Regions from separate parts of the Streptomyces dangxiongensis genome, predicted to be linked through region 2. Evidence: riboswitches for the same ligand, from Rfam matches in the RefSeq annotation. Region 2 holds a riboswitch; the other holds the start of a gene.
What was found. A riboswitch is a leader RNA that binds a small molecule or an ion and turns the genes downstream of it on or off. The one in region 2 is predicted to bind glycine.
Positions count from the first base shown of each region.

Region 1: it holds a riboswitch for glycine, as region 2 does, so the genes downstream of both, gcvP (aminomethyl-transferring glycine dehydrogenase) here and gcvT (glycine cleavage system aminomethyltransferase GcvT) in region 2, are expected to answer to the same signal.

Region 1 is NZ_CP033073.1:6,631,511-6,636,378, reverse strand. It holds gene gcvP (aminomethyl-transferring glycine dehydrogenase) at 1-2,646, opposite strand, end outside; glycine riboswitch at 2,821-2,915, opposite strand; gene D9753_RS30000 (PRC-barrel domain-containing protein) at 3,035-3,424, shown strand; partial or broken gene D9753_RS29995 (DNA polymerase IV) at 3,643-4,868, opposite strand, start outside.
Region 2 is NZ_CP033073.1:2,423,161-2,428,028, reverse strand. It holds gene D9753_RS10685 (serine hydroxymethyltransferase) at 1-878, opposite strand, end outside; gene gcvH (glycine cleavage system protein GcvH) at 893-1,270, opposite strand; gene gcvT (glycine cleavage system aminomethyltransferase GcvT) at 1,407-2,525, opposite strand; glycine riboswitch at 2,569-2,682, opposite strand; glycine riboswitch at 2,683-2,785, opposite strand; gene D9753_RS10670 (AAA family ATPase) at 2,948-3,640, shown strand; gene D9753_RS10665 (enhanced serine sensitivity protein SseB) at 3,733-4,524, shown strand; gene D9753_RS10660 (enhanced serine sensitivity protein SseB C-terminal domain-containing protein) at 4,673-4,868, shown strand, end outside.

The DNA of each region.
Region 1 (4,868 bases), 4.2 Mb from region 2:
CTCCGCGCGGATGGTGATCATCGCCTCGCAGAAACGGTCCAGCTCGGTGAGGTCCTCCGACTCGGTCGGCTCGATCATCAGCGTGCCGGCCACCGGGAAGGACATGGTCGGGGCGTGGAAGCCGTAGTCGATCAGGCGCTTGGCGACGTCGTCGACGCTCACGCCGGTCGCCTTGGTCAGCGGGCGCAGGTCGATGATGCACTCGTGCGCGACCAGACCGCCGGGGCCGGTGTACAGGACCGGGTAGTGCGGCTCCAGGCGCTTGGCGATGTAGTTCGCCGACAGCACGGCCACCTGCGTGGCGCGCTTCAGGCCCGCACCGCCCATCAGACGGACGTAGGCCCAGGAGATGGGCAGGATGCCCGCGCTGCCCCACGGGGCGGCCGAGATCGGGCCGACGCCGGTCGCCGGTCCCGCGGCCGGCTGGAGCGGGTGGTTGGGCAGGTACGGTGCCAGGTGCTCGCGGACGGCGACCGGGCCGACGCCCGGACCGCCGCCGCCGTGCGGGATGCAGAACGTCTTGTGCAGGTTGAGGTGGGAGACGTCACCGCCGAAGTGACCCGGCTTGGCCACACCGACGAGGGCGTTGAGGTTGGCGCCGTCGACGTACACCTGACCGCCCGCCTCGTGGACCCGGGCGCAGATGTCGGCGACGTGCTCCTCGAACACACCGTGCGTGGACGGGTAGGTGATCATCAGCACCGCCAGCTCGTCACGGTGCTTGGCGATCTTCACCCGCAGGTCCTCGATGTCGATCTCACCGTCTCCGGCGGTCTTGACGACGACGACCTTCATGCCGGCCATCACGGCGCTGGCCGCGTTGGTGCCGTGCGCGGAGGACGGGATGAGGCAGACGGTCCGCTGCTCGTCGCCGTTGGCGCGGTGGTAGCCGCGTACGGCGAGCAGACCGGCCAGCTCGCCCTGCGAGCCGGCGTTCGGCTGGAGGGAGACCTTGTCGTAGCCGGTGACCTCGGCGAGACGTTCCTCCAGCTCACGGATGAGCGTCAGGTAGCCCTCGGCCTGCTCGGCGGGGACGAAGGGGTGGAGCTGCCCGAACTCGGGCCAGGTGACCGGCTCCATCTCCGTGGTCGCGTTGAGCTTCATGGTGCAGGAGCCCAGCGGGATCATGCCGCGGTCGAGCGCGTAGTCGCGGTCGGCCAGCCTGCGCAGGTAGCGCAGCATCGCGGTCTCGGAGCGGTGCTGGTGGAAGACCGGGTGGGTGAGGTAGGCGTCGGTGCGCAGCAGCGCCTCGGGCAGGGTGTCCTCGGCGGCCCGGTCCAGCGCCTCGACGTCGGCCTCGACGCCGAACGCGGACCAGACGGCGTCCAGCCGGGCCCGGCCGGTGGTCTCGTCGCAGGCCATGGAGACGTGGTCGGCGTCGACCATGTGCAGGTTGACGCCCTTGTCCCGGGCGGCGGCGACGACCTCGGCCGCCCTGCCGGGCACGCGCGCGGTGACGGTGTCGAAGTAGGCGCCGTGGACGATGTCGACCCCGCCGGCCTCCAGGCCGGCGGCGAGCAGCGTGGCGTAACGGTGGGTGCGGCGGGCGATGGTCCGCAGGCCCTCGGGACCGTGGTAGACGGCGTACATGCCGGCCATCACGGCGAGCAGCACCTGCGCGGTGCAGATGTTGCTGGTGGCCTTCTCACGGCGGATGTGCTGCTCACGGGTCTGCAACGCCAGGCGGTAGGCCTTGTTGCCGTCGGCGTCGACGGACACACCGACCAGACGGCCGGGCAGGCTGCGCGCGAACTTCTCCTGGACGGCCATGTAGCCGGCGTGCGGCCCGCCGAAGCCCATCGGCACACCGAAGCGCTGGGTCGTGCCGACGGCGATGTCCGCGCCCAGTTCGCCGGGGGAGGTCAGCAGGGTCAGCGCGAGCAGGTCGGCCGCGACCGTCACCAGAGCGCCCAGCTCGTGCGCCTGGTCGATGACCGCCTTGATGTCCCGTACGGCACCGGAGGCGCCCGGGTACTGGATCAGCACGCCGTTGATCTCGCGCTCGGCGATCCCGGCCGGGATGCCGTCGCTGAGGTCGGCGACGACGACCTCGACGCCGGCCGGCTCGGCACGCGTCTCGATCACGGCGATGGTCTGCGGCAGTGCGTCCGCGTCGACCAGGAACAGGCCCTTCTTGTTCCTGCCCATGCGCCGGGAGAGCGCCATCGCCTCGGCGGCGGCGGTGCCCTCGTCCAGCAGGGAGGCACCGGAGGTGGGCAGGCCGGTGAGGTCGGCGACCACCGTCTGGAAGTTCAGCAGGGCCTCCAGGCGACCCTGGGAGATCTCCGGCTGGTACGGCGTGTAGGCCGTGTACCACGCCGGGTTCTCCATGACGTTGCGCAGGATGACGGGCGGCGTGAACGTCCCGTAGTACCCGAGACCGATCATCGAGCCGAGGACCTGGTTGCGGTCGGCGAGGGAGCGCAGCTCGGCCAGCACCTCGGCCTCGGTGCGGGCGTCCGGCAGGTCGAGGGCGTCGGCGTTCTTGATCACATCCGGGACGGCGGCCGCGGTCAGCTCGTCCAGCGAGCCGTACCCGACCTGCGCGAGCATCTTGGCCCGCGCCTCCTGGTCAGGGCCGATGTGGCGCTGCTCGAACGGGATACCCGCTTCGAGTTCGGAGAGCGGAGTGCGATGGGCGGTCATGGCGGAGGCCTCCTGGTCTGACGCGACCTTCGAGGGGCACCCCGGTACGGATACCCCGACGGCCTCCCCCTCTGTCATCTCGACCTGAGAGCTTCACCGGGCCCCCGCGGGACCGGCTTTCACCGTCGGTGAGAGCGGGACGCCGTGCACACCCGCCCTGCTTTCCAGAGTGACCTCGTCCGTGCGGTACGTGAGCCTGAGAGATTCCGGGGAGGATTTGCTCCTTCGGCGCCTCCGACGTGGTCGGAGGACTCTCCCGCGCGGGGTCAGCAGCCGCTGTCAGCCTACCAGCGGGGTCGACGCCCGAGCCCTCGAGTGGCCGCTTCCCTGAATCTGCTCTTTTGTAGTGCTTACGGATGAGTTGCGACCACGTGGAAAGAGAGGGACCGTGCGAACCGACATCGATCCGCGCAACCTGATCGGCCGCAAGGCATTCGACGTCAATGGCGCCAAGATCGGCACCATCGACGAGGTGTATCTCGACGACGCGACCGGCGTGCCCGAGTGGGCGGCCGTACGCACCGGTCTCTTCTCCCGGGACGCGTTCGTCCCTCTGGGACCCAGCGAACTCCTCGACGGCACGCTGCACGTCCCTTTCGACCGCGCCCTGATCAAGGACGCTCCCGACTTCGGCGTGGGCCGCCACCTCTCACCCGAGCAGGAACTCCAGCTCTACCACCACTACGGACTGGACACGGCGCCCCCGCCCAAGGCCCCGGACCACGACTTCGGCCCCCTGGCACCACCCGAGGAGACCCGGTCCACACCGGGCCCCTGATCCCCACCGCCGGGTTGTCCACCGCCGGGTTGCCCCTCGCCGGAGGCGTCCGCGGGGTTCTCCACACCCGGGGCGCCCGGGGCGCGCTTCTCTTCCGACGGCTGCCGCACGTCCCGCCCCGCGCACGCGCCCTGCCCCCCACCCGAGAGCCGGCCCTCACTCGAGAACCGGCCCTCGACCGGAACCCGGCCCTCAGCCGAGGCCGGATGCCCAGGTCGCCCGCCCGAAGCCGGCCGCACGGCCGCGACCGGGTCCGGGGCCGGGGCCGCGTCACCGCTCGGCCCGCCGGGAAGGCCGGCCGGGTGGGCGAGGCCGGTCCCCGGGACCAGCGGCAACGGCTCAGCCGGCGCCAGCGCGGGATCGTCGACCCGGAACGTCCGTACCCGGCCCGGCCCGGACTGCGGGGTCTCGAAGCGCACGGTGACCCGGCCCAGCCCGCTGCCCTGCACCCACCCGTGCCCCCAGTCGTCGTGCCGCACGTCCTGCCCGGCCCGCCACTGCCGCTCGGCCGGTTCCACCTGCTCCGCCGGAGCCTCCGGCACGGTCTCCTCGGCGAGGTCCACCGCCCGCTCCCCCGCCGCCTGCGCGAACAGGTCCTCCTGCGTGTAGTCGGCGAGCCCGGACACGCCGACGCCGAGCAACCGCACCCCGCCCGTGGTGTCCACGGAGTCCAGCAGCCGCGCCGCCGCCTCGCGGATGACCGCGGGATCGTCCGTGGGCCCTCGGAGCGTCTCGGAACGGGTGAGGGTCGAGAAGTCGTACCGTCGCACCTTCAGCACGATGGTCCGCCCGGACAGCCCGGCCTCGCGCAGCCGCCGGACACACCGGTCGGCCAGCCGCTGCACCTCCAGGCCGACCCGCAGCCGGTCGTGGATGTCCACGTCGTAGGTATCCTCCACCGACACCGACTTGGTCTCCCGCTCAGCCACCACGGGACGCTCGTCCCGGGCCAGCGCCATGGCGTACAGCGCGTGTCCGTGCGCCTTGCCGAGCATCCGGACGAGTTCGTCCTCGCCCGCCTCTGCCAGCTCCTCGACCGTGGTGATCCCGGCCCGGCGCAGATGGTCCCCCGTGGCCGGCCCGACCCCGGGCAGGATCCGTACCGGCATCGGCCCCAGCAGCGCCCGCTCGGTCCCCGGCTCGATCAGTACCAGGCCGTCCGGCTTGGCCTGCTCGGAGGCGATCTTCGCGAGCATCTTGGAGGCGGCGAGCCCCACCGACCCGGTGACCCCGGTGACCGCCCGGATGTCCGCGCGCAGCCTCTCCCCGGCCCGCCGCGCCGACTCCTCGTCCCAGGCCGCTCCCCCGGCCTCCAGGTCCACGAACGCCTCGTCCAGGCTGAGCGGCTCGATCAGCGGTGACAGCTCCCGCAGCAGGCCCATCACCTGCTCGCTGACCGTCCGGTACAGGGTGAAGCGCGGCACCAGGTAGGCGGCGTGGGGTG
Region 2 (4,868 bases):
GCACCCTCCACCGTACGGCGCTGGCGCTCCGCGAACTCCTGCGAGGCGGCGACCTTGAAGGAGACCGCCTTCGCCGCGATCACGTGCTCCAGGGGACCGCCCTGGAAGCCGGGGAAGACGGAGGAGTTCAGCTTCTTCGCGAAGTCCTTCTTCGCGAGGATGATGCCGCCGCGCGGGCCGCCGAGGGTCTTGTGGGTCGTGGAGGTGACCACGTCCGCGTACTCCACCGGGTTGGGGTGGAGGCCGGCGGCGACGAGGCCCGCGAAGTGCGCCATGTCGACCCACAGGTACGCCTCGACCTCGTCGGCGATCCGGCGGAACTCGGCGAAGTCGAGCTGACGCGGGTACGCCGACCAGCCGGCGATGATCACCTTCGGGCGGTGCTCCTTGGCCAGCCGCTCGACCTCGGCCATGTCGACCAGGCCGGTCTCCACGTCCACGTGGTACGCGACCACGTCGAACTGCTTGCCGGAGAAGTTCAGCCGCATCCCGTGGGTCAGGTGGCCACCGTGCGCCAGGTCCAGGCCGAGGATGGTGTCCCCGGGCCGGGCCAGGGCGAACAGGGCCGCCTGGTTCGCGGAGGCACCGGAGTGGGGCTGCACGTTGGCGTACTCGGCGCCGAACAGCTCCTTGACCCGGTCGATGGCGATCTGCTCGGCGACGTCGACGTGCTCGCAGCCGCCGTAGTAGCGGCGGCCCGGGTAGCCCTCGGCGTACTTGTTGGTCAGGACCGAGCCCTGGGCCTCCATCACCGCGAGCGGCGCGAAGTTCTCGGACGCGATCATCTCCAGCGTGGACTGCTGGCGGTTCAGCTCCGCGTCGACCGCGGCGGCGATCTCCGGGTCGAGCTCGTGCAGGGGCGTGTTCAGGACAGTCATGCGGCTACGACTCCTCAGCCGGCGGTGTGGGCGGCGTACTCGTCGGCGGAGAGCAGGTCGGCCGGCTCCTCCGTGACGCGTACCTTGAACAGCCAGCCGCCCTCGAAGGGGGCGGAGTTCACCAGCGAGGGGTCGTTGACGACGTCCTCGTTGATCTCGGTGATCTCACCGGAGACCGGCGAGTACAGGTCGGAGACCGACTTCGTCGACTCCAGTTCACCGCAGGTCTCGCCCGCCTCGACGGTGGTGCCGACCTCGGGGAGCTGGGCGTAGACCACATCGCCGAGCGCGTTGGCCGCGAACTCGGTGATGCCGACCGTCGCGACGCCGTCCTCGGCGGTCGACAGCCACTCGTGCTCCTTGCTGTACCGCAGCTGCTGGGGGTTGCTCATGGCCTGAATTCTCCTGTACGCGCGGGAGTGCTGATGAAGGGGGGACGATAGGAACTGCTCGTGAGCAGGGCGAATGTGCGCAGGGTCACGTCCGGCGGCGCGGGGCGTCCGCCGGGAGCGCCGCCGCGCCCAGTGTCTACTTCTGGCGCTTGTAGAACGGCAGCGCCACGACCTCGTACGGCTCGTGGGTGCCCCGGATGTCCACGCCGACGCCCTCGGTGCCCGGCGCCGCGTACGCCGCGTCGACGTACGCCATGGCGATCGGCTTGCCCAGGGTGGGGGAGGGGGCGCCGGAGGTGACCTCGCCGATCACCCGGCCGCCGGCGACGACGCCGAACCCGGCGCGCGGCACCCGGCGGCCCTCGGCGACCAGGCCGACGAGCACCCGGGGTGCTGTCGCCTCGGCCCGGGAGGCGGCCCCGGCGAGCGCCTCACGCCCGACGAAGTCCCCCTCCTTCTCGAACTTGACCACCCGGCCGAGCCCGGCGTCGAAGGGGGTGAGCGCGGTGGTCAGCTCGTGCCCGTACAGCGGCATGCCCGCCTCCAGGCGCAGGGTGTCCCGGCAGGACAGGCCGCACGGCACCAGGCCGACGCCCTCGCCGGCCTCGGTCAGCGCCTGCCACAGCCGCACGGCGTGCTCCGGCCGCACGAACAGCTCGAAGCCGTCCTCGCCGGTGTAGCCGGTGCGGGCGATCAGGGCGGGGACGCCGGCGACCGTGCCGGGCAGGCCGGCGTAGTACTTCAGCCCGTCCAGGTCGGCGTCGGTGAGCGACTTCAGGATCCCGGGGGACTGCGGACCCTGCACGGCGAGCAGCGCATAGGCGTCCCGGTCGTCGCGGACCTCGGCGTCGAAGCCGGCGGCCCGCTCGGTCAGCGCGTCCAGCACCACCTGGGCGTTGGAGGCGTTGGCCACGACCATGTACTCGGTCTCGGCCAGCCGGTAGACGATGAGGTCGTCCAGGATGCCGCCGTCGGCCCGGCAGATCATGGTGTAGCGGGCGCGGCCGACGCCGACGGACGCGATGTTGCCGACCAGGGCGAAGTCCAGGAGGGCGGCCGCCCCGGCGCCGGTCACGGTGATCTCGCCCATGTGGGAGAGGTCGAACAGGCCGGCCCGGGTGCGCACCGCGAGGTGCTCGTCGCGCTCGGAGCCGTAGCGCAGGGGCATGTCCCAGCCGGCGAAGTCGGTCATGGTCGCGCCGAGCGCGCGATGCACGGCGTCCAGCGCGGTGTGGCGGAGTTCGGTGCTGCTCATCGGTCGGTCGTCTCCCAGGGCATACGGACGGGGCGAGGAACGTTCCTCCCCATCTGTCATCGGAACCTGAGAGGTTCGCCACGACCGCCACGGGGACGATCAGGACTTGCACCTTGGGTGGGACCACTGGACACAGCGGCCCGCTTTTCAGATGTGCCTCGCCCGCGCGGTAACGGGGCCTGAGAGATTCAAGGGAGGGACTTGCTCCTTCGGCGCCCCAGACGGTCCGAGGGACCTGGGGACTCTCCCGCGCGGATTCAAACGGCCGGTATGCAGTTGGCGGGCACATCATCGCATGAGACCCCGGCTTCTGTAACCGACCTGTGGCACGACCCGCACCGAACCACCGACCGCCGGCCATTACCTTCTCTTTAACTTCGACGGGCAGGACATGACCGAGCCCACAGGGGAGGACGATCAGGGTGAACAGGACCACGGCGTACGGCACCGCCGCCGCCCCCGGCCTGGCGGTGCCGAAGCAGCCCTCCGCCCCCGCCACCGCCCGCGGGCACCACGCCGCGCGGCCCGTCCCGGTCGTCCGCGACCTGCGCGACCGGGCCGGCCGCGGCCCGCGCGCCCTCCTCTTCGGGCCGCGGGACGTGGTGGTGATCACCGGCCTGCCCGGCAGCGGCAAGTCCACGCTGATGCGGCGCGCGGCCGCCGGCCACCGCGTCGACTCCCAGGACGCCCGCGACCGCTTCGCGGCCCGTCTGCCCCGCCTCCTGCCGTACGCGCTCTACCGCCCCCTGGTCCGCCTCGCGCACTACGCGGGCCTGCACCGCGCGCTGCGCGCCGGCGGCGGCGTCGTCGTCCACGACTGCGGCACCCAGCCCTGGGTGCGCGGCTGGCTCGCCCGCGCGGCCCGCCGCCGCGGCGGCACCCTGCACCTGCTGATCCTCGACGTCGCCCCCGCCACCGCCCGCGAGGGCCAGCGCGAACGCGGCCGGGGCGTCTCCCGCTACGCCTTCCGCAGGCACCGCCGTACGGCCGCCCGGCTGCTGCGCGCGGTCGAGCGGGGCGAACTGCCCGCGGGCTGCGGCTCGGCGCTGCTGCTGGACCGGGCCGCCGCGGACACCCTGCACCGCGTGGACTTCGCCGCCCCGGATCCCCGCTGACGTGCCGCACGGATCCGTCGCGGAGCCGCGATGTCACAGCCACCCGCTAGCCTTCAACCTCACAGCAGTGGTTCCCAGCAGGCGGTAGGCAGATGGACTTCCCGGCGGACCTTCCCGCGGACTTCCCGGCACAGACACACCCCCACCCGCACGGCGGTTGGCCCGGCAACGAGCTGGAGGAGGTGCTCTCGGCCTCCCTCGGCGTCCCCGCGGCGGGCGGACGGATCATCGAGGTCCTCGGCCGCAGCTTCCTGTGGATACCGCTGCCGGCCGGCGGCGGCCCGGACAGCGGTCCGCTGGACCTGCCCACCCTCGACATCGAGGGTCAGGTGTACGTGCCGGTGTTCAGCTCCGAGGAGCAGTTCCGGCAGGCGGCCGGCTCCCACATGTCGTTCGCCGTCGCCCCCGCCGTGGAGTTCGCCCGGGGCCTGCCGCCGCAGGCGGGCCTGGCCGTGAACCCGGGCGGCGTGGTCGGCATCCCGCTGCCGCCCGAGGCCGTGGCCGAGCTGTGCCGGGTGGGCCGCACCCCGCTCGACGGCCCCGGCAGCGGCGGCCGGGTCCGCCTCTTCGAGCCCGACTGGCAGGACGACCCGGTCGACTTCCTCTCCGCCGCCTCCGCCGAGTTCGCGGACATCGGCGTGGTGGTGACCGCCCGCCGCTGCCTGGCCGCCGTCGAGACGGACGAACCGGTGATGTTCGTCGGCGTGGAACTCTCCCGGTGGGAGGGCGACCTGCGCACCCTGCCCCTGGAGGCCCTGGGCCGGGCCCTCGGCAGGGTTCCGGTGAAGTGGCCGGTCAACCTGGTCCTCATGGACGTCACCGACGACCCGGTGGCCGACTGGCTGAAGACGAACGTCCGCCCCTTCTACCGGTTCGGCCACTGACGGCCCGCCCGGCCCGGCTGTCCGCCCCCCGCGCACGGCCACGAGGCCCCGGGGCACCGGGCGCTTAAGCTGTCCCCCAACGCGGGGCACTCCACGAGAAGGGGCGGTAAGACAGGTGAGCGCGAGCCCGAGCGGCAGCGTCGAGCACATGTTGCGCCAGGTCACGCCTGGACGCTACGACGCCTACGAGGCCCTGCTGCGCGCCCTCGCCGCCCCCTCCTCCGGCCAGATCTGGATGTTCCTGTGGCGCGGCCAGGCCGGCTCCCCGGACGCCCAGTACGGCGACATGGAGGTCGACGGCCTCCACTACGCCCCCTGCGTCACCTCCGCCCAGGAGCTGTCCG